Linked DNA regions of Proteiniborus sp. DW1. Each later gene encodes a partner of the first gene's protein in a complex. Links are inferred from orthologs where the notes say so. Each region holds a gene or a part of one and is shown on either strand. Other genes may lie near its edges.

The links.
Region 2: the proteins of ptsP (region 1) and DW1_RS06125 are in contact, whole or in part, in an NMR structure (PDB 2MP0), measured with the Escherichia coli proteins. The link is inferred for Proteiniborus sp. DW1 from one-to-one orthologs.

The regions. Positions count from the first base shown.
Region 1 is NZ_FMDO01000014.1:104,773-121,196, reverse strand. The notes cover bases 5,426-8,316. They hold ptsP (phosphoenolpyruvate--protein phosphotransferase), read right to left. Parts: upstream 7,781-8,316; coding sequence 6,071-7,780; downstream 5,426-6,070. Other genes in these bases: DW1_RS04340 (metallophosphoesterase), read right to left, coding at 8,248-8,316; DW1_RS04345 (HPr family phosphocarrier protein), read right to left, coding at 7,793-8,056; DW1_RS15450 (hypothetical protein), read left to right, coding at 5,874-6,044; DW1_RS04355 (class IV adenylate cyclase), read right to left, coding at 5,426-5,804. Also shown: DW1_RS04385 (TldD/PmbA family protein), read right to left, coding at 1-727; DW1_RS04380 (TldD/PmbA family protein), read right to left, coding at 727-2,118; DW1_RS04375 (DUF2500 domain-containing protein), read right to left, coding at 2,516-2,923; DW1_RS04370 (metallophosphoesterase family protein), read right to left, coding at 2,964-3,701; DW1_RS04365 (hypothetical protein), read right to left, coding at 3,869-4,456; DW1_RS04360 (HesA/MoeB/ThiF family protein), read right to left, coding at 4,540-5,217; more of DW1_RS04355, read right to left, coding at 5,253-5,425; more of DW1_RS04340, read right to left, coding at 8,317-8,940; DW1_RS04335 (AAA family ATPase), read right to left, coding at 9,067-11,784; DW1_RS04330 (metallophosphoesterase family protein), read right to left, coding at 11,781-12,884; DW1_RS04325 (8-oxoguanine deaminase), read right to left, coding at 13,065-14,426; DW1_RS04320 (hypothetical protein), read right to left, coding at 14,544-15,314; DW1_RS04315 (lipopolysaccharide biosynthesis protein), read right to left, coding at 15,398-16,424. UniProt on the Escherichia coli protein: General (non sugar-specific) component of the phosphoenolpyruvate-dependent sugar phosphotransferase system (sugar PTS).
Region 2 is NZ_FMDO01000028.1:50,855-67,248, reverse strand. The notes cover bases 4,607-7,467. They hold DW1_RS06125 (PTS sugar transporter subunit IIA), read right to left. Parts: upstream 6,348-7,467; coding sequence 5,865-6,347; downstream 4,607-5,864. Other genes in these bases: nagE (N-acetylglucosamine-specific PTS transporter subunit IIBC), read right to left, coding at 7,436-7,467; DW1_RS06120 (DUF7916 family protein), read right to left, coding at 6,358-7,281; DW1_RS06130 (YtxH domain-containing protein), read right to left, coding at 5,262-5,648; DW1_RS06135 (hypothetical protein), read right to left, coding at 4,745-5,200. In the rest of the region: DW1_RS06165 (HD domain-containing phosphohydrolase), read right to left, coding at 1-1,976; modB (molybdate ABC transporter permease subunit), read right to left, coding at 2,619-3,275; modA (molybdate ABC transporter substrate-binding protein), read right to left, coding at 3,285-4,121; DW1_RS06140 (winged helix-turn-helix domain-containing protein), read right to left, coding at 4,223-4,549; more of nagE, read right to left, coding at 7,468-8,830; DW1_RS06110 (PRD domain-containing protein), read right to left, coding at 8,948-9,832; DW1_RS06105 (biotin transporter BioY), read right to left, coding at 10,025-10,591; fni (type 2 isopentenyl-diphosphate Delta-isomerase), read right to left, coding at 10,675-11,727; DW1_RS06095 (phosphomevalonate kinase), read right to left, coding at 11,812-12,885; mvaD (diphosphomevalonate decarboxylase), read right to left, coding at 12,900-13,871; mvk (mevalonate kinase), read right to left, coding at 13,861-14,811; DW1_RS06080 (tripartite tricarboxylate transporter permease), read right to left, coding at 14,834-16,192; DW1_RS06075 (hypothetical protein), read right to left, coding at 16,197-16,394. UniProt on the Escherichia coli protein: The phosphoenolpyruvate-dependent sugar phosphotransferase system (sugar PTS), a major carbohydrate active transport system, catalyzes the phosphorylation of incoming sugar substrates concomitantly with their translocation across the cell membrane.

The DNA.
Region 1 (16,424 bases):
CCTGTAATATACTAGCAGCCACATCGTTTCTAAGTATTACAGGATAGTTCCCTGAATCTATGCTTTCAGCTCCTAACATGGATAATGCTTCTTTTACTGCAACTGATGCTAACTCCTCTGGGTTAAATTTTGAGAAATCATTGCTTATAACAAAATTTGCACCTGTTTTTACATCGTCTCCCTCTTTTACTACAACAGCAATATAAGCTTGAGCTAAATTATATTTATTTTCAAGGTTTAATCCTTTAGTATTTGCAAGCAAGCTATATCCCGTTATTTCATCATATAGACAGTAGCTAACAGATGTTACACGCTTATCTGCCTCAAAAGCAGCCTTCTCCATAGTTTTTGCAAACTCTATTTTCTGTTCTGTAGTTACATTTTCAAGTTCACTATTATATGTGCTTACTTCCTTATACTCTTTTGAGCCTGCAAATATTTCTTCTTTATCTTCACTATCTATGGTAACTGCATTTTCTATAGCTTCTTTTATAAGCATATCTATTGAAGATTCATCTACCTTTTCTGTATATGAATATCCCATTTTCCCGTTATACATACCTCTAAAAGACAGACCTGTTTCATCGGATATACTATATTTATCTATTTCTCCTTCAAAAATTCTTGTATCAAACTGCTTATTTCCTTGGATATATATTTCCATATCTCCTAAGCCTAATTCTTTTCCTCTACTAAATATTTTTTCTATTAATTCTCTATTTGACATTATTGACCACCCTTTCTTCCACCTACTGTTATTGATTTAACCCTTATAGTAGGTTGCCCTACATCTGTAGGTATAGAGCCACTAGCTGAACCACACATGCCTTGACCAAAGTCAAGATTGTTGCCTACCATATCTATTTGCTTAAGAACTTCTAGCCCAGTTCCTATAAGTGTTGCCCCTCTAACTGGTTCTGCTATCTTTCCATTTCTGATAATATATCCTTCGCTTACTGCAAAGTTAAAATCACCAGTTGCAGGGTTTACAGAACCACCACCCATATATCTTGCATATAAACCATACTCTGTGTTAGCAATTATTTCTTCTTTAGTTGAACTTCCATTTGCTATGTAGGTATTTGTCATTCTTGATGTTGGAGCATATTTGTAGGATTCTCTTCTACCAGAACCTGTAGACTCCATTCCCATCTTTCTTCCATTAAGCTTATCAATCATATAACCTTTTAATATTCCATTTTCTATTAGAACATTTTTCTTAGTCTTTGTTCCTTCATCGTCTATGTTTTGTGAGCCCCAAGCATTTGGTATAGTTCCATCATCTATAGCAGTCACTACTTCTGATGCTACCTTTTCACCAAGTTTTCCAGCAAATACTGATGTACCCTTGGCTACAGAAGTAGCTTCCAATCCATGTCCACATGCTTCATGGAAAATAACTCCACCAAACTCATTATCTATGACAACAGGCATTTTTCCACTTGGACATAAATCCGCAAATACCATTGTCTTTGCTATTCTAGCTGCTTCCTTAGCGTAATCCTCTATGTTAATCTTGTCATAGAATTCAAAGCCCATATGTGCTCCAGGACCATAGAAGCCTGACTGCATCTCTCCATTTGCAGATGCAACTGCTAAAATAGCTGTTCTAGTACGTGTTCTCTTATCCTCTGCATATAGCCCTTCAGAGTTAGCAATAAGCACATTTTGCTCATTGTCTAGATATCTGACTGTGACTTGGCTTATAACCTCGTCATAATTTTTAGCCGCATTGTAAGCCCTCTTCATCAATTCAACCTTTTGTGACTTATTAATACTACTTGGAAGTAGTTTAATAGGATGAATATTATTTATCTCAGCCTTAGTAAAATCTAAGACCTGATGAATACTGTTGCCTTTTATAGCTGTAGCTGCCTCCTTGGCAACCTTAACTAAATTCTCTTTAGATGAGTCATTAGTATAAGCATAAATACTATTCAACCCATAGAATATTCTTATACCTACACCAAAATCTCTTCCTGATATGCCTCCTTCGACCTTACCCCCTACAAATAGAAGGCCTGTGTTAAATCTGTCTTCTACAAAGATTTCTGCAAAGTCTCCACCTGTTGAAAGTGCAGCAGTTAAAACATCTTCTATAATTGCTCTGCTTAACATTTATTAACCCCCTTAAATCTATTGTACGTTTTTTGTTAATTCTGTAATTTCTGAATAATATCGAAATTACTTAGTATTGTACATAATATGTTTATTTCGATACTCGAATAATTTTTCCTTCTTTAAAAGAATAAATTTTCTAACAAAAAATAGACCTTTACAAGGCTTAGAATTGTGGAAATACTGGCTCTACCCTAATCTTCCTGTTATCATAAACCATAGTAAAGGCTATCTAATTTTTGTTAATTTTTTGTAACAAAATTAATTGTAACTTTTCATTCTCAAATCTGGATTCTCTTTTCTACAATATAAAATAAAAAGCTTACCATCTTTATAGAATAGTTCCTCATCTACATAAACTTTTCCCAAGTTTCTCATAAAAATTGTATTATGTCACCTATTTAAACCTTTCAAATCCTAAATATCTAGTACCTTGAAATTTTAACTTCCCCCTATCTCCTTCTGTCATTAACCCATATTCATTACCTGGAATCTGGAATTCCATTCTGTCTCCGCTCTCAACTTGAAAGGTAACATAATATGAAGTAGAGCTATGATGATGCGTATGATTGTTATTGTTATGATGATGATGTGATACATTTATTCTTTTAGAAACTATCTCTACATCTACAATAAGAAGTGGCTGAGCATTATTATAGCTCCATTGCTTGACTCCCTTAACAGCATTTATTATAAACATTAAGATAACTACAATAAAAATAATCATAATAAATACTGGAGCAAATGAAAACATAAAATTATTAATTGGGCTAAAAAGTGTGAAATTAATAATTGAATTGCTCATTAGTACCACCTACCGGATTTAATTTTTAATTCTAAACCTATTATTTTCTACCCCTATACCTTCCTGTTCTCAGTTCATTAATATATGCATCTGTTTCTGGCATATTAGAATCTTTTGCTAATCTTATAGCTAACTCTACATCATAGGGTACCCTTATAAAGTTAACCTGAAATCCTTTATTATCCCTGCCATTATATTCGCCTTCTAATATTACATAGGAAGCTAATGTCATATCTAGCGGATTACCTACACTGCCAACATTAAATATAACCTTATCATCAAAATAACTGATATATGCGCCATGTATATCTCCATATCCAATTATATCTGGGCTCTGATCTCCAAAGAGTTTTCCTGTATTTTCTGTATTATCAAACATTCCAAGTATCTTTTCTAAAGGGCTATGTCTATGTACTCTATGAAAAATCCCCTGAGGTGAAGCATGAAACAATCTTATGAGTCTACCGCTTATATAAAAGTCTAGCGAGAAGGGTAACTTCTTGATATAATCTAGTCTTTCCTGCCCTAGTTTTTCTCTAGCCCATTTAACCATTGCATAATCACTTTCTTCCGATATCATCTTATCCCAGTTACCCATAAGCACTTCATTACACTCTCTTCTAATGATATCTACTACTTCAGCAGGATTAGGACCTTTCCCAGCCAAATCTCCTAGACAAATAATTTTACTAACTTCCTTTTTTCTTATATCATCTAAAACTGCTTTTAATGCAGGTGTGTTTCCATGAATGTCTGATATAATCGCTATCCTGTCCAAGGTTCCCCCTCCTATTGTGGTCATCAAATAAATCATCCTATCTTATTGGGTAATAGCTCAATAGTTCGATTCCTCTTAATTAGCTTTAGTCCTTATCTATTATTTATTCAACATACCTATTTAAAATCCTTCAAGGATAAAAATTAATAACAGTAAGAAAAGCCTCTCTAATAATAAGGCTTAAATTCATTGTCAGAGGCTTTTATAATATCTATTATCTTTTCAATTTTCCTTAGCTGGGCTTTCCCTTTATCTGGCATTATGGGTTCTATGGATTTTGCTAATTTTAGCATAGATGTCAGCTTATCTGTGTTTTGTGTAGATACTATTTGAGAATATCTCTCTAGATTTTCTTTTGTCTTGAATATGTTCTGTTTAGTTCCCACAACATTTTCTGCTAGCTTCCTTCTATTGTCATCTAAGTAATTTGCTAATTTAGATATTATCATTTCTTTTCTGTCCATCATTGACAAGTCTTGATTTAAAGCTCTAACATTTTCCTGATAGTCATTATTGATTATTCTGTTAAACCTATTAAGTATTTCAAAGATGTCCTGTACCTTACCTAAAACAACTTGGTCTTCCTCTAAAAAATATGGGCTTATTTCTTTAAGCATCCTGATTTTGTTATGGTAATTTCTTGTATAATTTACTTCTGTTCCAAAAACTCCACTTTTTTCAATCAAGATAAAAACCAAAATAGGTAAGGCTAATATAGCTAAATCCTGTAAGACTTCACTTCTATTGTCTTCCATACTTATAACCACCTTATACTTTAAGTTGCAATATTCATTAATTTATTTTATGCCTTTAAAATATAAAGGTGATTGATTTAGTATTAGAGATTAATTACCTCATAATCCTGATTTAAGGTATTGATTATAAGTAACTTTCTTCTCAGTAAATCTCCTCTATTTATGAGAATTTTCAGCACTTCACTTACCTCTATAGATGCTACTAATGCAGGGGTAAATGAGGGATTCCCAAGTTCTTCTTCTAATCCCTTACTTCCGCTGTTTGAATACAACAAATCCAGTGTCCTATCTCCTGGGAATATAGTTGATACCTGTCCATACCAACCAGCTATAGCCCCATGTACAAGTGGAATCCTAAGTTCTTCAGCTTGTTTTTGAATAAGCAATCTAGTATCTATATTATCTAATGCATCTACTATTACATCATGACCTGCTAATATTTCTAAACCATTATCTTCTGTTAATCTTTCACTTACAGCCTTTACGTTAATTAATGGATTTACTTTATTTATTCTGTCCTTAGCTATTAGAGCCTTTGATTTTCCTAATGAGTCCATATCTGATAGAAGTTGTCTATTTAAGTTTGACTCTTCGAATACATCTCCATCAACTACAGTTAGGTGTCCAATCCCTAACCTTGCAAGCATCTCAATAATATATCCACCTAAGCCACCACAGCCAATTATACAAACCTTGAATTTGCTAAGACTAGCGTTTTCTTCAGGTGATAGCATATTCATGTTTCTAGAGTATCTTTTCACCTTTGCTCCTCCCCCCAACTCTTTTGAAGTAAACTTTATATCTTCTCTAATCCTATCTCTTCTCTAAGCTCTCGAAGTGATTTTGTGGTTATACTCTCTTCCTCTAATTCTAAAAGCTCAGCAGCTCTTTTTATATCTTCTTTTTTGGTTACTTCTATTTCTAAATATGGATATGGATAAGTAGCTTTGTCCCAGGTGTCTATATCAAATCTTATATCATCATACAAATATGAGATTCTTTCCTTAGTACCTTCATGTATTACTTTAATATTTAGATGTTCAAGTATGCTATTAAGTGCTTTTTTATCTGTAACCATTGTTTCGATTTCTAAATTTTCTCTTGCCATATCACTTGATACATTCTTTTTTAGTGTAAAAAAAATCTCCACATTGCCTGTTATTAAATCTTTAGTTTCTCTTATTCTTAAATATCCATCTCCTAGCTTTTCGATAATCTTATCCCCTGAATCGTATAATGTATTGACTTGATATTCCTTACTCAATAGCTTTGCGCCTAGCTTCTCTAGTTTCCCTTCAATATCCTTTTTATCAATACCTAGCACCTTTACTTCTAGTTCTTTTACCATTTTGTTCCCCTTTCCATATGTATTATTATTTTAAAGATTGTCAACTATAGAATCTAAGGAGGTATATAAATGTTGCATCTAATATTGGCTATACTAGTTATATTTTATATGTTTTTTGTAGTTATTAAAATACGTAAAAAGAAAATAGATGAACTAACTAGATTTCTAAATAACGTAAACTATTCTGAATTAAAATCCAAACTAATTAAGAGTAATGAAAAAGACAGGCAAAGATACTAACATTCTTTTCCTGTCTAAACTCAGTGTTAGTTTATATTCACATTTTGAGCAATAAAGTCTTTTACTTCTTCAGCTGTTGGAAGTTTTAATATTTCATCAACTAAGCCTTCCATCTCTCTTTTACTAAGATTATTCACAATCCACCTAGCTCTTAGCATAGAGGATGCACTCATACTAAACTCGTCTAATCCCATTCCAATGAGAACTGGAATTAGCTGTGGATTTCCCGCTACTTCTCCACACATTCCTACCCATATTCCTTCTTTATGACCATTATCTATTACTTTTTTAATGAGCCTTAAGACTGCAGGATGAAACTCGTTATATAGATAAGCTATATTTCCATTGCATCTATCAACTGCAGTTGTATATTGAATTAAATCGTTTGTTCCTATACTAAAGAAATCTACTTCCTTTGCAAATAAGTCAGACATCACTGCTGCTGCAGGTACCTCAATCATAATACCTACTTCTGTGTTTTCATTAAACATTATGCCTTCTGACCTTAATTCATTTTTTACATCTTCTAATATGCCCTTAGCTTGTCTCAATTCTTCTATTGCAGAAATCATAGGAAACATGATTTTTATATTTCCGTAAGCACTTGCACGTAGCAAAGCTCTTAACTGTGTCCTAAAAATGTCTGTCTGATCAAGACAAAGTCTTATGGCTCTATAGCCTAAGAATGGATTTATCTCCTTTGGAAATGGAAGATAAGAAAGCTCCTTGTCTCCACCTATATCAAGAGTTCTGATAACTACAGGTCTACCTTCAAGCTTTACTGCTACTTCCTTATATGCTTCAAACTGTTCCTCTTCAGTAGGTAGTCTGTCTCTATCCATATACAAAAATTCAGTTCTATATAGTCCTACTCCTTCACCATCGTTTAACAGTACTCCTTCTACGTCCTTTGGAGTCCCGATATTTGCTGCTATCTCAACTTCAAAGCAATCTTTAGTGATACTTTTTTGTCCTCTCATTTCCTCTAGCTTTTTCTTAAATTCAATATATTCTTCTCGTTTTCTTGAGTATTCTTCAATAACTTCTCTCTCAGGATTTATAATAACATTACCTGTATCTCCATCTAATATTACATAGTCTCCATTTGATATTAGTTCAGTGGCATTTTCCAAACCAACTACAGCAGGTATTTCTAGTGTTCTAGCCATTATAGCCGAATGTGAGGTTTTTCCACCTACTTCAGTTATAAATCCAATGACTTTTTTTCTATCCATTTGAGCAGTATCCGATGGTGTTAAATCCTCAGCCACTATTATGACTGGTTCTGTTAAGTTGCTTAAATCTGTATCCTCTATTCCAAGTACTATTTTAATTAGCCTTCCTGTTACGTCCCTTATGTCAGCTACTCTTTCTCGCATATACTCATCTTCCATAGCCTCAAACATTTCAATAAAAAAGTTAGCAACCTCTGAAATAGCCCATTCTGCGTTCACCATTTCTTCTTTTATCTTACTTTCTATCTGTCCAAAGAAGTCTGGATCTTCAAGTATCATCTTATGAGCTCTAAATATACCTGCCTCTTTCTTTCCTATAGTATTGAAAGCATGCTGATACAAGGCTTCTATTTGTTCTTTTCCTTTTTCTCTTGCATCATTTAGAATACTAATTTCTCTTTCTGGATTATCAATGTGGTTCTTCTTTAGTTTGATTGTCGGTTCTTTTTTAATAATGGTCTTACCCATTCCTATTCCAGATGATACACCTATGCCAATCACAACTAAGCCCCCCTATTCTCCAAAGCCATTGTCTATCAGCGCTATTAACGCTTCAACAGCTTCTTTTTCATCTTCTCCTTCAGCTTGAATTGTCAAATTAGTTCCCTTACTTGCTCCCATACTAAGTACACCCATTATACTTTTGCCATTGTATTCTTTTCCATCCTTAATAACCTTGATTTGAGACTTAAATTTTGATGCTGTAAAAACAAATTGACTTGCTGGTCTTGCATGAAGACCTGTTTCATTTTTTAATGCTATTTCTGCACTAAACACACTGGTTTCCCCCTTTATTGTTTTATGCTCATGAATGCTATCCTAAAAATTGACTGACAGTTTATTATAATATTAATATTATAATACCACATTTCCCCACATATGTTAGAACTATTTTATCTTTAACCTTACTATTGTAAGATAGGACTCTTTAGCTACACCTCTATATATAGACTAAAAATCAAAAGTCACTACCTAATTATCTCCTTTGGTGTAAAATTAATATAGTCACAAGCTATACAATGAAAATCAATTCCCTCTATATTGCCTTCCACTACAAGCTTATGCCCCTCCCCATGAAGATGCCCATATACACATTTAGTTACATTATACTTTTTCATAATATCTACAAATTCATTTGGAGACTTATTTTCTGTGTTAAAGGGTGGATAATGAAGCATAACTATTTTCTCAAAAGAATCATCTTTTATAGAAGAAAGAGATAAATCTAACCTATTTATTTCTCGTGAAAATATTTTCTCATCCTGTGAATCAAACTCATCGCTATCCTTTGATGCCCATCCTCTTGCACCACAGATAACAATAGAATTATATAAAAAGCTATCATTGTGTAAAAAATGTATAGTCTTAAACCCAAGTCCTTCTAGCTTAGATTTTGTAGACCACCAATAATCGTGGTTTCCTCTAGTTATAACCTTATTACCTGGGAGTTTTTCTATTTTCATTAAATCTGCATATGCTTCTGAAAGTCTTAGTGCCCATGAGATATCCCCAGCAATTAGGACTATGTCATCCTCCGATACAATATTCCTCCAATTGTTAAATATTTTATCTTGATGCGATACCCAGTTGTTACCAAAAATATCCATTGGTTTATCTCCTGTTGAATCTAAATGAAGATCAGCTATGCCGTACACAGCCATAATTTCACCCCCAATGCCTAAGTTAAGGTTAAGATTAAGATTAAGATTAAGGTTAACGTTAAACATTAACCTTTAAAGCTCTAGTTTTACAGATTTATTATAGCTAATGTAGCACATCAACTAATTCTATAGATTAACTAGATTATATTTAAAACCCATATTATTAAGTATCTCTTTTTCTCTATTATGACATGTAAATAATATTATCTGTCTTTTTAGGCTTTCAATAGATAAAAATTCTAGTATATTTTCTATTCTATCCATATCATACTGCACAAAACAATCGTCTAGGATTAGCGGTAGATTATTATCTTCTTTTATAATATCAATAATCCCAAATCTCAGTGCAAAGTATAGCTGATCTATGGTACCTCCACTTAGTTTGTCTACATCAACTATTTTATTGCTTATAGGGTCTACAACTTTTATATCTAGGTTCTCAGTTATTTTAATATCAGTATACTTTCCTTTTGTAACTTTTTCAATGATTTCTCCTACTCCACTACTTAGTCTTGGAGCAAAATCTCTTTGAATATTTCTAGATATTTTATCAATAGTATCTCTAGCTAGTTCTAGGGAAGATAAGTTTTTCTCATATTCCCCCTTAATCCTATTCTTTCTAATTATTTCTTCTTCTATTTGCACAAGTTCAGCAGTTGTTGAGCTTAGAATTCTGATTTTTTCTTCAAATCTTGTAAGTTCGTTCTTAGTTTCTAGTATTGTATCATTTATGTCCTTTAGATTAGCTAATAAGTCATCTTTATCAAGCCCTCTTATATCTAGTCCTATTGTTTCAGTAAAATCATCAGACCTTTTCTTTAAAAACTCTATGTTTTTATCCCCAAGAATGTTACTAAGCAAGCTCTTCTGACTTTCTAGTAGCTGAATAGATTTTTCATAGTTTCTCTTTTTTTCTAATCCTTCTTTAAATGTATCCATATTGCTTACATTATTCTTCTTATACAACATCAACAGGCTATTTCCTATGTTTTTTTGCTTAAGCTCAATATCTTTTATTTCATTTATCAAGTCATCGATCTCATTTTGAGTACTTTCTTCTAGTCTCTTGTGCTCTAAAAACTTAGAATATTCGTGTTTTAACTTTCTTATATTGTCTAAAGAAACTAAGTCCTCTTTTATTAAATTCAGATATTTTTTAATATTGTCTTCCAACTTTTGTATTTCTTCTATTAGACTATTTTTCTTATTCTTAAGTTCCAATACTTCATTTGCTGCAAAATTTCTCTGGCCTAAGTCATTTACTAACTTTCTTATCTCAGCCTTTGATTTACAGCCACATGAATCAAGTATATCCTGCATTTCCTTATCTAGTTCTTCAATTTTGCTCTCTCTTTGTACTTCCTTTTTTTCAATATCTACTATCTGATTATTTAAAGTATTAATATAGTTATTTAGCTCCTTTGAAGAATAAAAGGCATATATTAATAAGGCTAATGGAATTGCAGCTACAAAATACATAGCTCTAAACAACATGATTCCAAGAATTATACTTGTTAAAGCTCCAAAGGCTGAAAAGATTTTTAAAAGATTTAATCTATTAAGACTTTTTGATTTTTCATCCAGTCTAGTTTTTAGAAACATTATATTATTGTACTCATTATTATACGACAGGCTATTTTTCTTTTCTTCTAACTCTTCATAATTATATAGCTTTTCATTTATATCATTTAAGTTAAAATCAATTTCACCAGTGGACTTACTGGCTATTCTATCATATGTAATCTCTAAATCCTGCTTCTTTTGCTCCATAATGTTATAATATGCTATTAATTGTTCGATTTCTTCCTCTTCAATTCCTTCAAAAAAAATCAATTGCTCTATTATTGTTCTTATCTTTTTTTGCCTATTTAGGACTTTATCTTGCTTCTCCTTTAACTCTTCCTTGTTATCATTTAATGATTTAATCTCTTGCTGGAATTTAACAGCCTCGGTATAGTCCTCATCATTTAAATTAGCAAATTCCTCTAACTCCTCTATTTGTTTTTTTAGAATGTTAATCTCTTCTGAAAGCTTTAGACATTCTAAGTATTTTTCTCTGGCTTGGAAAACTTCAATTAGATTAATCTTTCCTTCTATCTCTGTCTTTTTTTCATTTAATGCTCTTATTTCATCTGATAAAAGATTAGCCTTTTCCTGATACTCCTTTACTTCTATTGAGATATCATAAGCTCTTTGCCTTTCATTGTTCAATTGTTCTATTTCTTCAACAACTTTACCATAAGGAGATGTCTTAATCCTTTTTTCAGTACCTATATCATTAATCTTCTCATTAAGCTTCTCTAATACTTTTTTTATAGAAATATCCTCGTCAAGACTTCCTCCTAAATTGATTAGGCTATCCTTGACTTCCTTTGCTAATGTGTCATCAGACTTACTCTTTAACTGACCAATGGATATGGTATTGTTGTATACTGTACTATTTAAGCCCATATGAATTGACATAGGCTGATGAAGCCTAGTTACATTATCATACTCAAAAAGATGGCTAATATCTTCACCTGTTTTATCGTCTATTATCTTAACTTCATCATTTCCCTTTAAAAAATTTCTTTCTATTCTGTATATGTTGTCTCCTACTTCATATTTAAGGACTCCACTATAGTCCGTAAAATCCCAGGGTAGATATCTATCATAGTCATCAGTATATATTTTTCTCTTTATATATGGCTTAAAAAAACCAAAAAGCATTCCCTCTATGAATTTATGCACTGTGGTTTTACCAGCTTCATTTTCTCCATATACAATATTAAATCCATTTTCAAGGGTAATAGATTTTCCTTTAAACTTCCCAAAGGAAGTAAGCAAAAGCTCTTTTATAGTCATTTTTTCACCTTCTCGCTTAGTAGTACTTCTAGTCCATAGTATAGTGCATTCTTAACTATTTCATTGTCTAACCCTTGTCTTTCCATTTCTTTTATGAAAAAACCTATTATATTATTTGGGTTTTCTTTATAGAGTTTCTTTAAGTCATAATCAGGAACAGTATTATCAATTATATCTATATAATAAAATTCCCTCAATAAGTATTCTTTTATATCCTTAATATTTAAACTTATTTGATTATCCCTTGTACCTGTTACAATAGCTCTATAAAGGTTTAGAGCTATGTCCTCCTTATCATCAATAGATTTTATCTTGTCTACTATTTCATTATAGGTCATATTCTCATTTATAGAAATTTCTTTAATAATGAATTCTCTTTTAGCAAAAGGTACAAAAGCCATTTTAGTTTTACCTTTTGAAATAGTACCTTCCATAATACCGTGGCTGCCTGTTTCTCCAAAATCAAGGGGTTCAGGGCTTCCACAATAACAAATACTGCTACTAATAAACTGTGGTTTGTGGATATGACCAAGTGCTACATAATCAAAGCCACTGTTTAATAAGGCGCTTCTATTTATGGGAAGGTACTCTGACTCCTTGTTAAATACATCTCCATGTACAAGTAATATATTAATTTTATTAGTATCTTCTGCTTTTATATTATCTACTAGATTTGCTCTTTCTAACTTCTTATCCCAGCTAAGTCCCCATATTGTTGCATTTAAATCATTAAATTCAAGTTTAGTAATCCTATTTGGTTCGAAGATGTGAACATTGTCTCCCCAGTTAATCAATCTATATAAAGATCTCCTCCCAAGAGTATCATGATTTCCTGCAGATATAACTACCTTTGTACTACTTATTTCTCTAAATTTAGAGTCTATTCTCTTAACATCAGCAACTGAGCAATATTCATCCTCAAATAAGTCTCCAGCTATAAGTAAAATATGTGCTTTTATCTGTTTACATCTATCTATTATCCTATTAAAAGTTTCCCAAAGCTCCAATCTTCTTGTATTAGCTTGTTTATTATCAAAGCTTGCGCTTTTAAATTCCATTCCAAGATGAATATCGCCTGTATGAATACATCTTATTTCCATTTGCTACACCTCCGCTTAATAGAACATATATTCGATACTAGATATAAAAATTCCTTTATATTTTTTTAATAAATCTCTAAAATTAAATAATCATGGGGACAGGTTCCTTGATTTAAACCAAGGTTCCTATCTCCATGATTACTCTTAAAAAATCACAAAACCTATAGTAACTATATGCATTTAGTTGTTAGATATAAGTTTCTCTACCAATTTATTGCCTTCGTATATTACTTTTTCTTCATCAACATTTATAAGCTTTCCGTCCTTAACTACTATTTTACCACCAACTATTGTATAATCTACTTTTCCTTTAAAACCAACCGTTCCTAATAAAGACTTAGGATCGTATTGAGTTCCTACAAACTCAATTCTATTCTTATTTATCATGAATAGATCTCCAGCTTTTCCTATAGATAATTCACCGATATCATTTCTACCTAAGAGTTTAGCTCCACCCTTAGTAGCTAGCTTCAGCATATCATATCCAGTAGGTGCTTTTCTACTAGAATGAAGCCTGTGGAGTAGGTATCCTATTCTCATTTCTTCTAGCAGATTAGAACCGTCATTGCTTGCACTCCCATCTACTGCTAGACCTACTGGAATATCCATCTCTAGCATTTCAGGTATTCTCGCAACTCCAGATGACAGCTTCATATTTGAAACAGGGCAATGAGCGACTCCTGTTTTAGTTTTTGCTAGAACCTTTAGCTCTTCATCATTAAAATGAATACCATGGGCATACCAGACATCTTCTCCAACCCAGCCTAGGCTCTCCATGTATTCTAGTGGTCTCATTCCAAATTTTTCGGTAGTAAATTTCTCCTCATCAATAGTTTCTGCAAGATGGGTGTGTAGTCTTACTCCATATTTTCTAGCTAGTATTGCAGACTCCTTCATTAGTTCTCCTGTTACACTAAAAGGTGAGCAAGGTGCTAATACTACCTGTCTAGTAGAAAACTGGCTACCATCATGGTAGGTTTTAATGAGTCTTTCTGAATCGTATAGTATTTTATCTATGGTCTGCACTACAGAATCAGGTGGTAGTCCTCCATCCTTCTTACTTAAAGACATGCTACCTCTTGATGCATGAAACCTCACTCCTAGCTCTTCTGCTGTACGAAATTGTATGTCTATAAACTCATCACTTTCCTCCTGAGGGAATACATAGTGATGGTCAAAGCATGTTGTACACCCATTTTTCATTAGCTCTCCAACCCCTACGTAGGTACTATATCTAATAATATCAGAATTCAACCCTTTCCATATTTCATAAAGAGTCGTTAGCCAATCGAATAGCTCCATATTTTGAACCTGTGGAAGATTTCTAGTAAAAGTTTGGTATAAATGATGGTGAGTATTTATAAGTCCCGGATACACTATCATATCCTTGCCATCTATTACTTCATCTGCATTATATGCATCATTTCCTATATACTTAATGGCTCCATCTTCAATATATAGATTAACATTTTCAAATACTCTGTCTTGCTCATCACATGTCACTAAATAACTGATATTTTTAATTAATAGTGAATTTTTCATCAGTATTTTCCTCCAATCCTTAGTATAAAGTAAAAGCAAAATCCTGTTATAACAACAAATTCCTTTCCAAACCATTTTTTATTTAACGTCTAAAAATAGAATATAGTAACTGTTATATTATATTGTCCACTGATTATTTATAACACCCACTAACTTCCAGCTACCTTCATATTGCTCGAATACTAAGCGAAGACTTCTCCAATCTATGCCTCCATACTCTGGATTAAAACCTGAAAAATAGTATTCTACGATAATAGGATTATCATATACTTCAAATTGATTCTCTAGCATATTTCCACTGCTCAGTACTTCATTATATCCAACCTTTTCGGCATTTACAAAGTCTTCTGAGTATATGAACTTATCATAGTACTCACTTGGTGTTAGCTTAATTTCATCTCCTGTGCCATCATAATGTCCCCACACATAAACTTCTTTATCCTCAAAGAAATTCTTTATCTCGTCCTTATTGTATACTACGTCATTCTCCAATGAAACACAGGTATAAGGAGTAAATCTAACACCCTTAACTGGATGAATAAGGTCTGATATAGTTTCTACATCTTTATCTTTTATTGCATTAATTAGCCTTTCTGATGTTTCTTTAATCAATTTTTCTGCAACTTCAGGTTTAATAATACCTTCCTCTGTTAGTTCATATGTGTCATCTCCATAGTCTATGATTTCATCTTGATTATTTTCTTTTTCTGTATCTTGGTCACCTTTTACATCATCACTAGAAATTGGATTTTTATTATCTAACTCATTCTCAATTGTTCCATTTTCTGATATAGGTTGTTGACTTATGAGTTTTATAGCTGTTGGAATTATCACTGCTGCACATATAAGACCTATAATAATTGTATTTCTTGTTTTATGTTTTTTCACAAAATCACATCCTTAATGCATTTTTGAATTTATATATTCTTAGACGTTAACAAGCATTATTTGTTCCCTTGTCAAACAATACTCTATTTTATGATTCTTCTAGCTCCCATTAATAAATCCTTTGCATTTATCAAAGCTATAACAGATACTAATATTATCTCATATACAAACCAGTTATCTATCTCTAATAGTATAATTATGGTTTGTATCATAATTATAAATATATTTAAGATAATTTTAGGTATATTCCAAGATACGGTCATGAATTTCCTAGTATTGATTGCTCTTATCATGAACATACATATATAGCTTATTAGTGTTGCTATAGTTGCCCCCTGAATTCCATATTTGGGTATTAAATGTAAATTGAGTATTATATTTATAATTGCACTTATAGTAGTAGTAGTAAAAACATATTCACTTTTTTTATGCATCATATATATACTTGCCAAAAACGTAGCTAGGGATGCAAATAGGGTTGCCATCACTAAAACAGGTATATAGCTCCATGTTATATAAAATTCTGGTGAAGCAAGTAATCTAGTAATCAACTTAGTAAAAGCCACAATTACAGATGCCCCACAAAATAGAAGGGAGCTATAGACATTTAATACCCTAGAAAAGAACCAGCCTTTATCACCTTTTTGATACTCGTCTATGGCTGATATTTGCCATGCATCCATAAAAATTCCCGCAACTATTGTTATAATAGTAGGCACCTTATATGCAATTGCATATAAACCATTTGCTCCACTTCCTAATATATATGAAAGAATATATCTATCGGACATGCTGATAATCCATATAGATATGGTTGTTGGAATAAGGGGTATAGAATATTTAAGCATATTTTTAAAGGTGGTTTTATCAATGTAATTTAAGCTAACATAATTATAAAGCTTTGCCACAGTAAACAACATAATTGCTGATATTAAATCTGATATAATAGTCGCTAACAAGTATCCAGCAATTCCATACTTAAATACTACTAAAAAAATAATGTTTAAAGCAATAGTTAATGCAGTTCTAAGCACACCATCAAGTGCATAGAGCCTAATATATTCCTGAGACCGTGTAAAATTTGAACACAATGAATGTAGGCTTGACATT
Region 2 (16,394 bases), on another replicon or contig:
TCTCCCTTATCAGGTTTACTTTTACTACCTACTATCATTATTCCTCGAACTTTACCTCTTGCTTTAATTGGAAGTACACTAAGAAAGCTTACCTTCTTTGAGTCAACTATATTAGCCGAAAATTTGCTCTTATTATAATTTTTGTTAATTTCGAGTATTTGAATCTTACCTGTCTCAACTACCTGTCCCACTTCATCTTCGTCTACTGGAATAGGTTTTTTAACTACTAGGTCTGATAATTCTCCTGCAAATGCTTTTAGAACTAACTTATCGTCTTCTAATAGTCTAATAGTACATAAAGATATGTTCATAAGTCTAATAATACCTTCTACTGCTCTTTGCATAAGAGTGTCTATGTTCATAGCAGTAGTCAACCCTCTACTAACTCTATTTATGACTACTAGCTCTTCATTTCTTTTAATTATACTTTCTTCCATCATCTTTCTTTCAGTTATATCCCTTATGATGCCATGTATTGCGACTAACTTATTGTTTTCATATACCCTTTTTGTGCTTACTTCTGCTATTATGCCATCCTTTTTGCTATGAGAAATACATATCACTCGGTTTTTTAGATCAGTTTCAATAAAATCATTTAAAAATACCTCTCCGTCTCCAACAACATAATTTATTAGCTCATTTAGATTTCTTCCTAAGAACCGCTCCTTGCTTATCATCAATATTGACTCAACTTGATCATTGGTAAATGTTATGTTTAGATTCCTATCCATAATCCATACTAGTTCATCTATATTTCCTAGAAGAGTTCTAAATCTTTGCTCTGATTCATCTAATTGATCAATAGCTGCCTTTAGTTGAGCATATGAAGCTTCTAATTCCATATTTATTTCCTGTAATTGCTCATTAGTTTCCATCAACATAATATTATTGTCGTTTAATTCTTCATATGACTCTTTTAACTTTGCTGCCATTGCATTAAAGGCCATTGCTACTTGTCCAAACTCATCTTCTTTTTTTATATCAAACTTATAATCATAGTTTCCATTCTGTATTTCTATTGCTCCATTTTTTAGCTTCACTAATGGATTTGAGAACATTCTTGAAAACAACGTAGCAAATACTACTAAAGATATTAAGGTAATAGAGGTTATAAAAGCTATATCTTTAATTAATACACTTAAACTATCAAATATTGCTTGTCTAGGTACTAAGGTTAATATCTTCCACCCTATTGAAGGAATAGTAGAATAAAACACCATATAATTCTTGTCAAGAGGAACACGTCCTCTTCCTGTATATGTACTTATTGATTTAGATACTAAGGTTGATATTTTATTTTCAAAGTCTTTGTAGTTCTCTTCTGTTCTTAGTTTTTCTTCTCCATAAACATTTAACACCTTGCCTTGACTAGTTACGACATATTTAGTGTAATTATATTCTTTATTTATTTCCCTAATCTTGTTTAAAATTTTATTAACGCTAAAATCAACTAATACTACACCCTCAATTTGCCCACTTGTATTATATAGAGGAGCTGAAGCAGTAATAATAGGTGTATCATTAGATTGTTCCTGCATAGTCCATGTCAATTCTTTATTATGTAACGCATCTAAATAATCTGACTTAGATCTAGGATTTTGAATAGAATAATCCCCATTAGATGAATATTCTTTTGAACCTGTCAAGACTAGCCTTAAATTGATTACTTCTTTAGAAGACTTTAGCTGTGATGCGAGATATTCATTAACTTTTCTATCTCCATCTACTTCATTCATAAGAGATTTTATGAAGGGATAACAAGACGCTATGTCGCTTACTTTTTCAGCATTAGACATAAACCAAACATTAATCTTTTCAGCCTCGTTAGTTATAAAGCTCGTTTTTGCTTTTAGATTTTCGTCAATTATGTAAGTATTTATCCTATTATATACGCTGAAGGAAAATAGAATAATTGGTACTAGTGCTATTAAAGTAAACAAACCTATTAGTTTCTTTTTATAAGAACTTAAAAGCATAGATGCCACCTACTGTCTTGTAATATTTAGGTCTGTAAAACAAAAAAAACTAAAATTCAGAAAATGGCTGACTTCCCTCAATAGATTTTATTCATTACGATTTATATTTATTCTACAATTATTGAGAAAATCCTCTTTTTTATTTATAGTGTTATATACAAAAAAATATAGACTATGAAGCCATAGTCTATATTTTTTAAGTCGTGCACCCAGCTTTGACATACTACTACAAGCGTTACCTAAGCAGTTAACTCGGATTAGGCTCCCCTGCGGCACACAGAAGTGTTCACTTACCGCTGCTTCCTTCCGGATCTGACGGGGTTCATGAATTTCCGTTGCGCAAGACCCAATCGTCAACATCACTTTCCTAGGGCAGACCCCACAATAGGATGCCTGGGCCGGGACTTCAATCCTGCTATAGCGGGTTGCAGGTTATAGGGCACCGCTACCTCCCCATCTAGCACGACAAAATTTATATTGGCGGAGAGAGCGGGATTCGAACCCGCGAGACGGTTTAGCCGTCTACCCGCTTTCCAGGCGAGCGCCTTCAGCCAGACTCGGCCATCTCTCCAAATGATTTTTATTAATACTCAACAGATTTATATTATAGCTTAAAAACAAATAAATGTCAAACCGTAAATTTTATCCTTGATTCTTTGTCCATCTATTCACGCCATATACCACAGCAAAGCTAAATAACACAACTATGCCTAATAAAATGTTTGCAGTTTTAGTATCTCCCACTTCTACGGCATAATATATCGCTAATGGTATGTTTTGGGTTTTACCTGGTATATTGCCTGCTACCATTAGTGTAGCTCCAAACTCGCCTAAAGACCTAGCAAAGGCTAGAATTATTCCACTTAGTATACCTGGCAAAGCAAGGGGAACACTAATCTTCCAAAATACTTTTCTTTTGCTTGCTCCTAATGACCAAGCCGCTTCTTCTAAACAAGGATCAACCTTTAAAAATGCACTCTTGCAACTTTGATACATTAAAGGAAGAGAAACTATAGTAGCAGCTATACAAGCTGCTACCCAGGTAAAAATAAGCCTTAATCCAAAAATATCATATAATAGTTTTCCTATAACTCCTCTTTTCCCTATTAATATTAACAGCCCATAGCCAACAACAGAAGGTGGCAGTATCATAGGCAATAGGAGAACTACTTCTAGTATATCCTTACCTCTAAAGTTATATTTAGTAGTTAATCTTGACAAAAATACACCTATTATCAATGTAATAACTGTAGATATTATTGCAACTCTAATGGATATTATTATAGGGCTTAGTATCATTTTGTTCACCTATTCCTCTATGTATATTCTAAATCCGTACCTTTCTAGGATTTCTTTTGCTTTGCCTGTTTTTAAATATTGTAAAAAATCTAAGCTAGCTTCTTTGTTTTTAGTGGATGAAACTATAGCTGCTGGATATACAATTGGAGTATGAGTCTCCTCTGGAAAAATCTCTGCTAAATAGCTTTCCTTTGCTCTCACTGAGTCAGAGCTAAAAACTATACCAGCTGCTACCTCGCCTTTGTCTACATATGTAAGTACTTGGCTTACATCTTTTCCGTATACTATATTTGGTTCAAGCTGATTCCAAACTTCCAGGTATACTAATGCATCTTTTGCATATTGTCCTGCAGGAACTGTCTCCGGCACACCTATGCTAATTTTTAGGTCAGTACCTACTATATCATTTATAGTTTTTATTTGGTCCTTGTATTCCTTAGCCACTAAAAGGGCTAGTTCATTTCTGTATATGTTATCTCTAGTATCTTTTATTATTAAATCCTGTTCCTCAAGAGCATCCATTTGCTTCTTACCTGCAGATACAAAAACATCTACTTCTGCTCCTTCCTCAATTTGCTTCTGAAGAGTTCCTGATGCACCAAAGTTAAATATCAACCTTATTCCCTTTTCTGACTCATATAATTCTTTTATTTCACCATAAGCCTCTGTCAAACTTGCAGCTGCACTTATAGTAAGCTCTACTAAATTGTTGCTCTCCTTTTGACTAATATTTTGATCTTGAGCAACATTGTCTCCTTGCTTACTTCCATCTGAACTGTTACTAGTACATCCATAAAGGCCAAAAGCCAATGTAAATACTAATAATAATACTATCACTTTTTTCATAAGTCTACATCTCCACTTCATTATATTTATTCTTTACCCCGCAAATCAGGTACTTCTTAAGCAGCGTTATGTTTTTATCAATATAACGATGCCAAAAAAATTTAAAATGTTTCTTCAAAAATTTTTAAGATAGCCTCTTCTACTTTTTTTTCAAGTTCTTCATACTTCTCTATTAGAATCTTGCCTTCTTGTGTAAGTTTAGAGCTTCCTCCGTCTACCCCCCCTATTGTCTTATCAAGTATTTTTAAACCTAATGATTTTTCTAAGTTGGAAATAAGATTCCAAGCCTTGCTGTATGACATATTCATAGACATAGCTGCTTTTCTAAGTGAACCCATCTTTTCTGTTCTTTGCAAAAGCTCTTTGGGTCCCTTTCCAAATATCTTAGTTTCATCTTTTGTTAACCATATTCTCCAACCAATATTCATAAATACCTATACCACCTTTTTACCTCATTCATGGATTATATCATGGAAAGATTGTTATTTCAATAACAAAAATATTTGGGAATAGGATCTATTGTTTCTAAAAGCCAGCAGATATAAAATAGCATTCTGCCGGCTTTTATTGAGCTCTCCATAGGTAAACAGTGCAAAATCAAAGATTTTAGCTACCTACATAAATTACCTTTCTTTTGTAATTGCTTGTTTTATTACTTTAACAACTTCTCCTATTAGCTTTAAGTATGTAGTCGCATCCACTGTGCTATCTCTGATTGCTTCTATTGTTTCACTGATATTTTCCCCTACAGTTTCTACTGTACTCACAGCTATTTCCATACCATCGTTTACATTTTCAGTAATTGAGTTAACATTGTCTGCTATTTCAGGTATCACAGGTTCAACTTCTTCTATAATATTTCTTGATTTTACACTGATAATGCTTAAATTCTCACATATTTCTGGTAAATTATCTATGGTTTTCTTTACAGCCTTTTCGTTCTCATCTACAATTTGGTTTACCTTCTTTAACAATCCATTTAGGTTTCTCAAGGCAATTATAAGATATATTCCAAATCCTATAATAACTAGCGACACTGTTACCAATAATAGTTCCTTAACAGTAATTGTGGCATCCATAGTTCCTTCCCCCCTTAAAGTAGTCTTCTATTGTTTTCCTACCTTGCTTATTCGTTATAGATTAATTGTTTTCCTCTTTTTCTTCTTCACAATCTTCTTCTATTATTATATAATCTTGAAGCTCTTCTTCACATAATTGACAACTATCTTTCTTAATCTTTACTTCCTCTATCTTTTCTTTTATGCTCCTTCCAATTATCTCTCCTTTTTCCATTAAAACTTGACCAGAGTCCTTTAATGTTACTTTAACTGCTTCTGTTGCTTCTTTAGTTTTTTTTGCAATATCTTCTCTAGTTTCCTTTCCAGACTTTGGCGCAAATAGCACTCCTGTAACAGCTCCCAATGCTGTACCTACTGCTGTACCTACTGCTACTTTCTTCGCAATCTCCTTTCTCATTTTCTTTTCTTTTTCCTTTTTTGATTTTTCAAATAAATGTCTTACTGGCATTTTATGTCCCCCTTTTCTATTTTTGATTACATTAAGGTTTATAATTATATTATAGTATATACTCATAAAAACTCTACCATAAACATTATTCTTGGTAAACTTTCTTGCAAAAAATTAAAGACTTAGCCATAACATATGAAGTTACGAGCAAGCCTCTTTCAATAATTGTCTATATTTTCACCTTTAAAAACATCTTAATAGTATACACACTTATATTTATTTAAGCTCTATACTCATTATCACATCCTTTCCTTTTTCAACTGTTCCATTTCTCACCAATAGTCTATTAACCGCATCTATATTAGTAATTATTATAGGGGTAATAGTTGATTTAGCATTTTCTGAGACATAGTCTAAGTCAACCTTTAAAAGCCTATCTCCTTTTTTCACATTATCTCCTGGTTCAACAAAGATTTTAAATCCATTTCCCTTTAAGCTTACAGTATCTAACCCTATATGAATTAGGATTTCCAGCCCTTCTAGCGTTAAGAGGCCCATAGCATGCTTTGTAGGAAATACTTGTATTACCTTGCCATTACAAGGAGCTACTACTACTCCATCTGTTGGTTTTATAGCCAAGCCATCTCCTACCATTTTCTCTGCAAATACTTTATCTGGGACTTTACCTATTTCTATGATTTCTCCAGTCATAGGGGCTACTATTGAAACTTCTTTTTTCTTTTTCAAAAAATTAAACATATTACTCCTCCTATCTGTTCACAGATCTAGCCATTCTTCTATAGGTATGTCTCTTACCCTTGATTGCAATTGAATAAATCATAATATTTTCTGGTGTAGCCATACCTAATACCATTCCTGAATCTCCTATATGATGAATGTCTGCACCTGTCATTTTACTGTATAATGCGATACTTCTTATGGTAGACTCATCAGCCCCTTCTTGCGAAGTTCCTATAGATGTCATTGCTAACTTTCCAAAAGAATGCACGTATTCAACGAGATTTCTAATATAGTCTACTGTCATACCTGGTACAGTTCCTGGGGCAGGTAAAAGAACAATGTCACAGCCTGCCTCAATGAAGTCCTTTACTGTATTCTTATCTATTAGACCGCTTCCTGTTTCTCTTCCACTTCCTGCTGCATGCATTTTCCCTGCTGTAATTATTATCTTATCTCCTACTGTTTCCCTAGTCTTTTTTGTAGCATTAACAATCTGTTTATTTGTAACTCCAGTTTTTGGATTTCCAGTAAATACCACCATGTCTGCTCCTTGTTCTAAAGCCTTTTGTACATTTTGGACAGTACTTAATCTTCCTTCTGAGATAGCTTCTCTCTGATCTATTATATCAGCTTCTAGATCTACAGGCTCTAGATTAATTCCTATAAGCCTTCCAGTTAGCCTTTTAATTTCTCTTATAACTTCTTCGCCTTCATTAATAGGAAGGCCTATTACCTTTGGTTTGTTTACATCATAAGAATTTAATAGTAGCATATCTGCTCCAAAGGCTGATGCAAGCTCCACGTTACTAACATCATATAAAATTGGAGGAGCTATAGTTATGACTTCGGACAATACAGTTCTTCCTTCAGCTGCTTTAATACTTAGAAGCTTTTCTTCCTTAGTCATATCTACAATATCAGATGAGTTCAGGTCTAGTATTCTCTTATACATTTTTACTCTCCTTATTTTCATTTTATTAATTCTACACTAATATAATCAAATGCCACCAGTCTCTGTTCAACTATATTAATACAGAATCATAATCATATGAATGATTCACAGAATATGGTGGACAAGCAAGTTGCCACCATATTCTGTTTGACTACTAATTAGATGTTTTAGTTATCTTTTTTAAATAATCTTTAATTTCTTCTGCTATTATATCTGCCTTTGTTCCAACTACTACCTGCATATTTTTCTTAGTTGGTCTCAATACTCCAGTTGCTCCTAAATCCTTTAGCTCTGATTCGTTTACCTTATCTCCATCATTAACTGATAATCTTAATCTAGTTATACATGAATCAATTTCAACTATATTTTCAGCTCCTCCTAATGCATCAACATATAATTTAGCTAATCCATGAAGCCCTTTTTCATCTATTAATGCATTTAGGCCTTCTCCCTCTTCTTCTATTCTTCCTGGCGTAGGAAGATCAAGCTTTTTAATTGCAAATACAAAAAGAACATAATATATTACTCCAAAGACAATTCCAATAGGAATCAACAACCAACCATTAGTAGCTAAACCCATGTTAAGAAAATAATCTATAGCTCCAGCTGAGAAACCAAATCCGTGTTTAATTCCCACAACATAACAAACTGCCATTGCAGCACCTGTTAAAAGTGCATGAGCAACGTACAATACAGGTGCTAAGAACATAAACATAAATTCTAGTGGTTCAGTTATACCAGTTAGAAATGCAGTGAATCCTACACTAAATAGTAAGCCACCAACAGACTTTCTTTTTTCTGGCTTAGCAGCTGTATACATAGCAAGAGCTGCTGCTACAAGGCCAAACATCATAACTGGGTAAAAACCTGTCATGAATCCACCAGCAGTTGGATCTCCAGCAAAGAATCTGTGCAAGTCTCCCGTCGCCCCATTGTACTCGCCAAATATGAACCATACTATACTGTTTATTACATGATGTAACCCTAAAGGTATCAATATTCTGTTCAAAAATCCGAATGTGAAAACTCCTAATGCTCCTGCACCTATCATCCAATTTCCTACTGAATCAATAACATTCTGTATTGGTGGCCATATAAAACCAAATATAAGAGCTAAAATAATGCATACAAGAGATGTAACAATAGGAACAAACCTCTTCCCACCAAAGAATCCTAAGAAATCAGGTAGCTTAATGTTATGGTACTTATTATATAGGTTACCAGCAACAACACCAGCAATAATTCCAGCTAATACTCCCATGTTTATAACTGGATTTATAGCTTGAGCACCTGATGTTATAACAAAATAACCAACAGCCCCTGCAAGTCCTGCTGAGCCAGCGTTATCCTTTGATAAGCCTACAGCCACTCCTATTGCAAATAAAATTGCAAGATTATCAAATATTGCATTACCTGTTGCTTCAATAAAAGGTATATTCAATACATCTTCTGCCCCTAGTCTTAATAATAGTGCAGCCACAGGCATTGCTGCAACTGGAAGCATTAGCGCTTTTCCCAGCTTTTGAAGCTTTCCAAAAAAACCTCTCATTACAAATCCCCCTTATTTATGATTCTATAATTGCTTATTTATATTCTACCCTCCTTTTTTATGGAATAATAAAAGGCATAAGCTGTCACATACATATTAAATCTGTATGAAAAAAGCTCATGCCTGATATAACTCAGTAACACGCCTAGATATTATCTTTGAAGTTTCCTTAATTCTCTCTATATGAAGCGCCAAGTATCCTAATTCATCTTCTGTTATATTAATATGTTTTTTCTCCTCTATATATTCACCTATCTTCTGTGATATCCTATAGGACTCTTTAAATTGCTCTTTTATGTTACTCAACAAAGGATTTTCTATATACTTCTTTTCATCTAGTCTATTTAAGGTTACCCTCAAGTGGTTTATTAGTCTGGTATACATTAAATCTCTATTATCAATAGATACAGATAGTTCTCTTTGAATCATATCAATTATCTCTTTTAAAAGTCTTGTGTCTTTCATAGTTTCGGTTACTCTTTTGTTTTGTCTTGCAGAATGGAAATGAAGTGCTATAAATCCTACCTCTGACTCTGAAATAGTCACATTAAGCCTGCCTTTAATGACTTCTGCTGCTAATAGCCCTGCTTTATACTCTTCTGGATATAGTGCTCTTATTTCATAAAGAAAGGGATTATTTATTTCTAGGCCCATTTTTATTCGGTCAATAGCAAATCCAATATGATCAGTTAGTGCAATATGTATGTGAGAACTAAGCTGTCCTAACTGCTTTTCTGCCATAGCAATAATCTCTTCGCTTACTCCCATAACATTACTATCTAGTTGATTTATTAGCTGAAGATATTCTTTCTTTGTCTTTTCATCATAAGCAATAAAGGACTTCTCTACGTCTTTAATATGTATATTAACCTTTCTCCCTTCTTTTTTCCCAAACCCAATGCCTTTTCCTATTAGAATAAGCTCCTGCCTAGTCTTGTAGTCTACAGCTAATATAACATTATTGTTTAAAATCTTCGAGACTATATACTCTTTAGCTGACAAAAGCTCTCCCCCTTTTAAGAATTAATATAAAAATAAAAGGCATAAACTATATATGGCAATATTAAATTCCCATACACAGGTTTATGCCTGATTATCCATCAGTAACACACCTTTATAAATATGTTGATTTGTTTAAATATTTATATACTTATGACAAATATAACATAATTGTAATATAAAGTCAATAGTCCCCTAAGCTTTCTTTGTAATATACCCTAAACGCCCTAATACAGGTAATATCTTAGCTGCTGTCACTGTAACTATTATGCATTTTATAAGATCGTGAACTAAGAAAGGAACTAAACCCATTTTAATGGCTGCAGAGAAAGTAATAGGTGTCTCAGCTACTCTATTTATCATTAAATAGAGATAAGGCACTCCAATTACATACACAGAAGCTAATCCAACAAAGGATGCAATGAAAATATTCGTGAACTTAAGTTCTTTAAAAGACTCTGTAACCTTCCCTGTTATATATGCACATAATATGAACCCTAGTATATATCCAAAGGTAGGCTTAAATATATATGCAAACCCACCTCCTTCGGTAAATACAGGAACCCCTCCTAGTCCTATGAGAACATATAAAAGCTGAGATAGCATTCCCTTTCGTGAACCTAAAAAAATACCTGCATATACACAAAAAAACACTTGAAGTGTAAAGGGTACTACTGGTGTTGGAATCTTTAAGAAGCCTCCTATTGCTGTGAGAGCTGTAAATAGTGCAATTAAAATCATGTCACGAGTTTTGAGCTTCATGCCGCCTTCCTCCTAGGTCTGTATTGTAGTTCATATTATAATTTTATATCCGCTTATCTATATTGTCAACCTTATATATATTATTAGTTGACAATTTTAATACCTCTTGCAAGACACCATTCTCTCACTTCGTTAAAAATCAGTAAATCTGCACTAGCTAAGCTTGATACATTTTTTTTACCAAGAAGTGTCATTATTGACCTAAGCTCTTTTTTCCAACTGTTTATATTATCTATAGTCTTTTCAACACCATCGTTCAAAATCATATTTAAAAATAGCCCTGAAATACCTACTGCTTTTGCACCTAGGGCTAATGCTTTGACTATATCTAAAGGATTTCGTATGCCTCCAGACGCTATAATATCCGTACTTTTTATAAAATCCTGTGCTTCTAATAAAGAAGTAACCGTTGATTGTCCAAAATTCTCTAGGTATTTATATTTATTTGTCCTTCTTCGATAGTTTTCAATTTTTGCAAAATTAGTTCCTCCAGAACCACTTACATCTATTGTTTGTACCCCTACATCTTTTAGCTTTCTTATAGTTTCTCTACTCATACCAAAGCCTACTTCTTTCACTATAACAGGAACATCCAAAGCCTTAACTATTTTCTCAATATTCTTCAGCCTACCCGAAAAATCCCTATCACCCTCTGGCATGACTATCTCCTGTACTACGTTACAGTGAATTTGAATAGCATCAGCTCTTAAGATATCAACAGCCTTTTTAGCATTTTCTACAGTATGTTCAGAACCTAAGTTAGCAAAAACTAGTCCCTCTGAGTTGACTTCTCGTATGATTTTAAAGCTATCAATTAGAGAGGAATCCTTAATGGCAGCACTTAATGAGCCAGAAGCCATTGGCAGCTTAGTTTCCCTTGCAACTGTAGCCAACTTCTCATTTATTAATTTTGTACTCTCGCTTCCTCCAGTCATTGCATTAATAAAAAATGGATACTCCACAGTAAATATGGAAAAGGATGTGGAAATATCCACCTCATCTACACTCATCTCTGGAAACGAATGATGTACAAAGCGAATATTGTCGAAATCTGAAGCTCTCGATTCACCATGAAGCTCCATTGCTAGTCTAACATGATCGTCTTTCCTATTTGTCAACATAATCACCTTTCTCATAAGGAATTAAAAAAATAATATTAATAAGATTATCTTTGCCTAACAGTCATAATGACACAAATGTACTTTTCAACAATCCTCACTTCAATTGAAGCCTATCCTATTATAAACTTTTAGTGGCAAATAAATAATTCCTGATTCATTCCACTCCTCAATTAGTAGAGCTAAATCATATTCTCTATTGAAAATAGCAATACCACAATCTCCACCGCCAGCGCCTGATGGCTTAGCACTGCCATTATATTTTAATGCAATATCACATAACTCTTTCAGCTGAGGAGTTTCTATTTTTACACCTAACTCATTACCTGTTTTCACTAATAACCCTCTATTTATTTGAATTTGCTTCTTAATCTCATCTATATCATTGCTCTTAAAAGCATTAATCATTTTCTCTAAACATTTTTTACTATCATTTAAAAATCTATTATATATTAAGCTTTTCTTTTCCTTTCTATCCCTAATCTTGTCTACTAAATTTGTAGTACTAGAAGGCAGTCCCGTCCATCCAATAACTAAGTTTAGCTTCTTAGGAGGTATTAAACTTTCAATCGAAAGATTAGGCCATTCTAAGCTTAAAAGTTCAGATATTGTAGTACTATTTAGCTTATCCAATACCCATTTCCTGTCAAACGATGTATATGCTATCCAGCCACCATAAACACAGGCTGCTATATCACTGCAGGAGCCTTTATCATTAATCAAAATATTTGCTAGGGAAGATAGCTTAAATAATTTATCTAATGTAATTTCTATATCATAAAACTTAAGTAATGATTCTATAGTCCCCACTGTCACCGCCGCACTCGAACCTAGTCCATATTTTACACCATCTTGAGTCACCAAATCACTACTTACTCTTAGGTCAAAATATAAAAGGTTTCTGCCAAGCTCCCTTGCATATCTTTCAACAATATTTATTGCTGATAATATATAACTAAGTCGATTAGTATGTCCTTCTATAGTAAGTTTGTCATTGTTCCTTGTCCAAAATATAGGTTCATTATTATATGTGCTAATACTTCCCTTTTCAGTAGACTTTTCTAGGCAAACTGTTATAAATTGATCTACTGCTACTAGAATAGCAGGAAAACCTGGTTCTATCACTGCATACTCCCCAGCTATAAATAACTTACCTGGAGCTTTAGATGTAATCATTTTTCTACCTCCTCCTATAGAACAACTATACCTGGGCCAGGCCCTGTAACTATTATCTGATCTTCAGCAAATACTTGTCTTAATCTCTCTTTGATTTTATAACTTTCAGATAATCTACACAATATTTTAACATTGGGGCCAGCATCCATAGTAAAATAGCAGAGGATGCCTTCATTTCTTAATTGTCTTACTATCTGCATAACTAAAATACTATCAGGCTCCCAATATGATAAAGGTGGAACTGCGCCAAGCATTGTGCCATGCATCATAAGTCCATTTCTCTCTGTAATAAAACCTAATTTCTCAAAATCTCTATCTTTAATTGCCGATTTTATTACTTTAATATCATCTTCTGCACATTGAGCCCATACTTTATAAAAGGGTGAAGTCTTTACAGTTCTCTTCATACCCTCACGACTGGAAATTGACTTTTCCTTAGAGTTCACTATAACTATAACCATGCCAATATCCCATTTTGCATCATCTATTGGTATGGCATAGGAGTCTTTTTCAGATGTTCCTCTTTGCCACTCAACAAATCCGCCATAAATACTCCTTGTTGCACTACCAGAGCCTTGTCTGGCATACATAGATAATTCTTTAGGGCCAAGATTTAGACCACTGGCAATATTAGCTGCTGCTGCTAATGCGGCATAGCCAGAAGCTGATGAAGCTAATCCAGCTGCAGTAGGTACAAAATTTTTACTATTGACAATAGCTTTCATGTTAATATCAGCAAATTGCCTGAATAAATCTAAAAATGAGCTTACCTTATTTGTGGTTGCTTTATCTTGAAACACATCATTTAAATAAAAATAATCTTCACTAAGGCTATCATCGAAAATAACCTCTGTCTCCGTATAAAAACATTCTATAGTTAGGGAAAGACTGCTATTCATCGGTAAGATGTATTTTTCATCTCTTTTTCCCCAGTATTTAATTAGGGCTATATTTCCATAAGCCCTTGCCTTTCCTCTATTTATCAACCAAATCAACTCCTAAGTTACTAATCCATGTATTTTCGGCACCACTACTTAGTAGTTTACTAGATATATAATTAGCTTCCTCTCTGCTCGATGCCAGTGCTATCATACATCCACCTCTGCCGCCGCCAGTTAATTTAGCACCTAGAGCTCCACTATTTAATGCCTCTGAAACTAAAAAGTTGAGGTTATCATCACTAACACCTAGTTTATCTAAAATATTATGGGCTCTAGTCATTGATTCGCCAAGTTTTATAGCATCATTACTTTCTATTGAGCTCTTTGCACTCATAGTCAGTACTCCCAGCTCCTTAATTAGAACTCTACCTTCTTCAGCTTTTGACTCTATAAACTGCCTAACACCCTCAACAGCAGCCCTAGTTTGACCTTTTTTCCCTGTATCACCAACTATTAAATATGTATCTAGCTTAAACTCAAATGGTATAACTGGCTTTCCTTTAATATAATAGAGTGTTTTTTCTCCGCTAACAATTGCAGCATCTATACCACTTGGATTTCCATGTACTATTTTTTCAGAAACATCAGTCCATTTTAGGAGCTCATCATATGTCAAAGGTCTATTAAAGAAGTCATACAATGCACGGATAGTTGCAATAGCAACTGCAGCACTAGAGCCCATACCCCTTTCGGGGAGAATAGTACTTTCTATATTAATGCTGAAATCTTTTAATTCTTCTCCTAAGCTTTCAGTAATATTCTTAATAACCTTTGTTAGCCCAAGTAATGTTTCAGGTGCATTTGATAATACCCCTTTATAGTATAAGCAGTCAAGAAGCACAGGACCATTTCCTTTATATATAGTAGTCTTTACCTTTGCTCCTGGAAAGGGTATAGCTATTGCTGGCTCTCCATAAACTACTGCATGTTCACCCATTAAAATTATTTTGCCGATTGCAGTTCCTACTGAAGTTTTCTTATCCATTCTGTACTCCTTATCTAATAATTTAAAATAATGCAAGCTTTTCAATAATCCAAGGTGATGCATACAGAGTCATGAACTGTACTCCATAGTTTACACCCATCTTATTTAATGTACCGCAGGTTATGCCTATTAGCAGTACTCCAAAAATATTAATTAACCCTGCATCCATATATGATAATAAAAGAATAAGAGAAATAAATAATCCTATAATAGCCTCATGAGGTATTTTTTGAAGAACAAATGTGGATATTTTTCCTGCAAATCTATTTGCAATATAGTAGGTTATGGCCACTGCTATAATTGCTCCAACTAATATAGCAGCAACAAACTCCCAACTACTTAGCATATGATGTAAGTTATTATCAACTGTAAATACTGGTGGTGCATTAAATAAGGCACTGCCTGGTCCAATTGCAGTAGGCGACAGTGGAATACCCAGCGCAATTAGTGGAATTATAATACCTGAAAGATATGTAGCTTGTGCTAGTGCGCTCATAGTTGTGATAGCTGTAGTTGCCCTATTAACAGGATCTTTTTCTCTAGAAGCTACTGACTCTCCCAATAAAATTGTAAGTCCAACTGGACTAAGTACAAATAAAAAGCTAACAATCAAAGCTGGAATAGAAGCCTTTTTCATTTCAGTTTTTGTCAATATTTTAAATGGATTCAATGTTTTACTCAATACAGCATCATTAGGAATTAAAACCTTCTTCTTATCTTCTATTATCATAGACTGAAGACTTTTTCTATTTAATAATGTGAGCAAAGACACAATAAGGGGGCCAATAGTAATACCTAAGAAGAATGAGGTTGTAATATTTGCGTTTTTAGGTACAACTCCTATTCCCCAATATAAATGTCTTAGTCCCATAAATAGTATTGCCATGGGAACTATGCTAAATAGAGATAATATTTTATTTTTTCCTATAATAGATAAGAAAATTGCGCCTATAAAAAATAATAAGGGTGCTAATGCTTGTATATTCCTTGCATAGGGTGCTAGAATATTTGCTAATACCAGCGCCATAGGAATTGAAATCCCAACTCCTATTAAAGCACCCACCGCCATCTTTTTAATCACTAAAGCCGACATTCCCCTATCCTTTAGAAACAAAGAATGTTCCATCATAGGACTAGACATTACACCACCAGGTAGTCCTACTAAGGCCGTTGGAATAGCATTAGTTAAGTTTAATGTCACAATAGCTGCAATAAAAAATGTCAGAACAACTATTGGCTGTACACCTGCTAATACAACAGTTAGTGTAATTGGCATTAGAACCGAAGTTTCATCTGTACCAGGAATAAATCCTATAAATATATATATAATCACAGCCCCTAAGGCTGCTAGAATCATTTGTAATAGTAGCAAACTGTCCATAAAATTACTCCTCTTTGTTTATTATGTCTTCTTCAAAAACAATAATTCGCTTAGGTTTTATTATGAAGGTTGAGATAACGAAGCTTATTATTGCTCCTAATAATCCAAAAAAAAGCTGTCTAGTTTTATCATTGGATGGAGCTAAAAAATATCCACCCATTGTAAGTATGGAAGAGATGATTATAGATATTATCAAGTATTT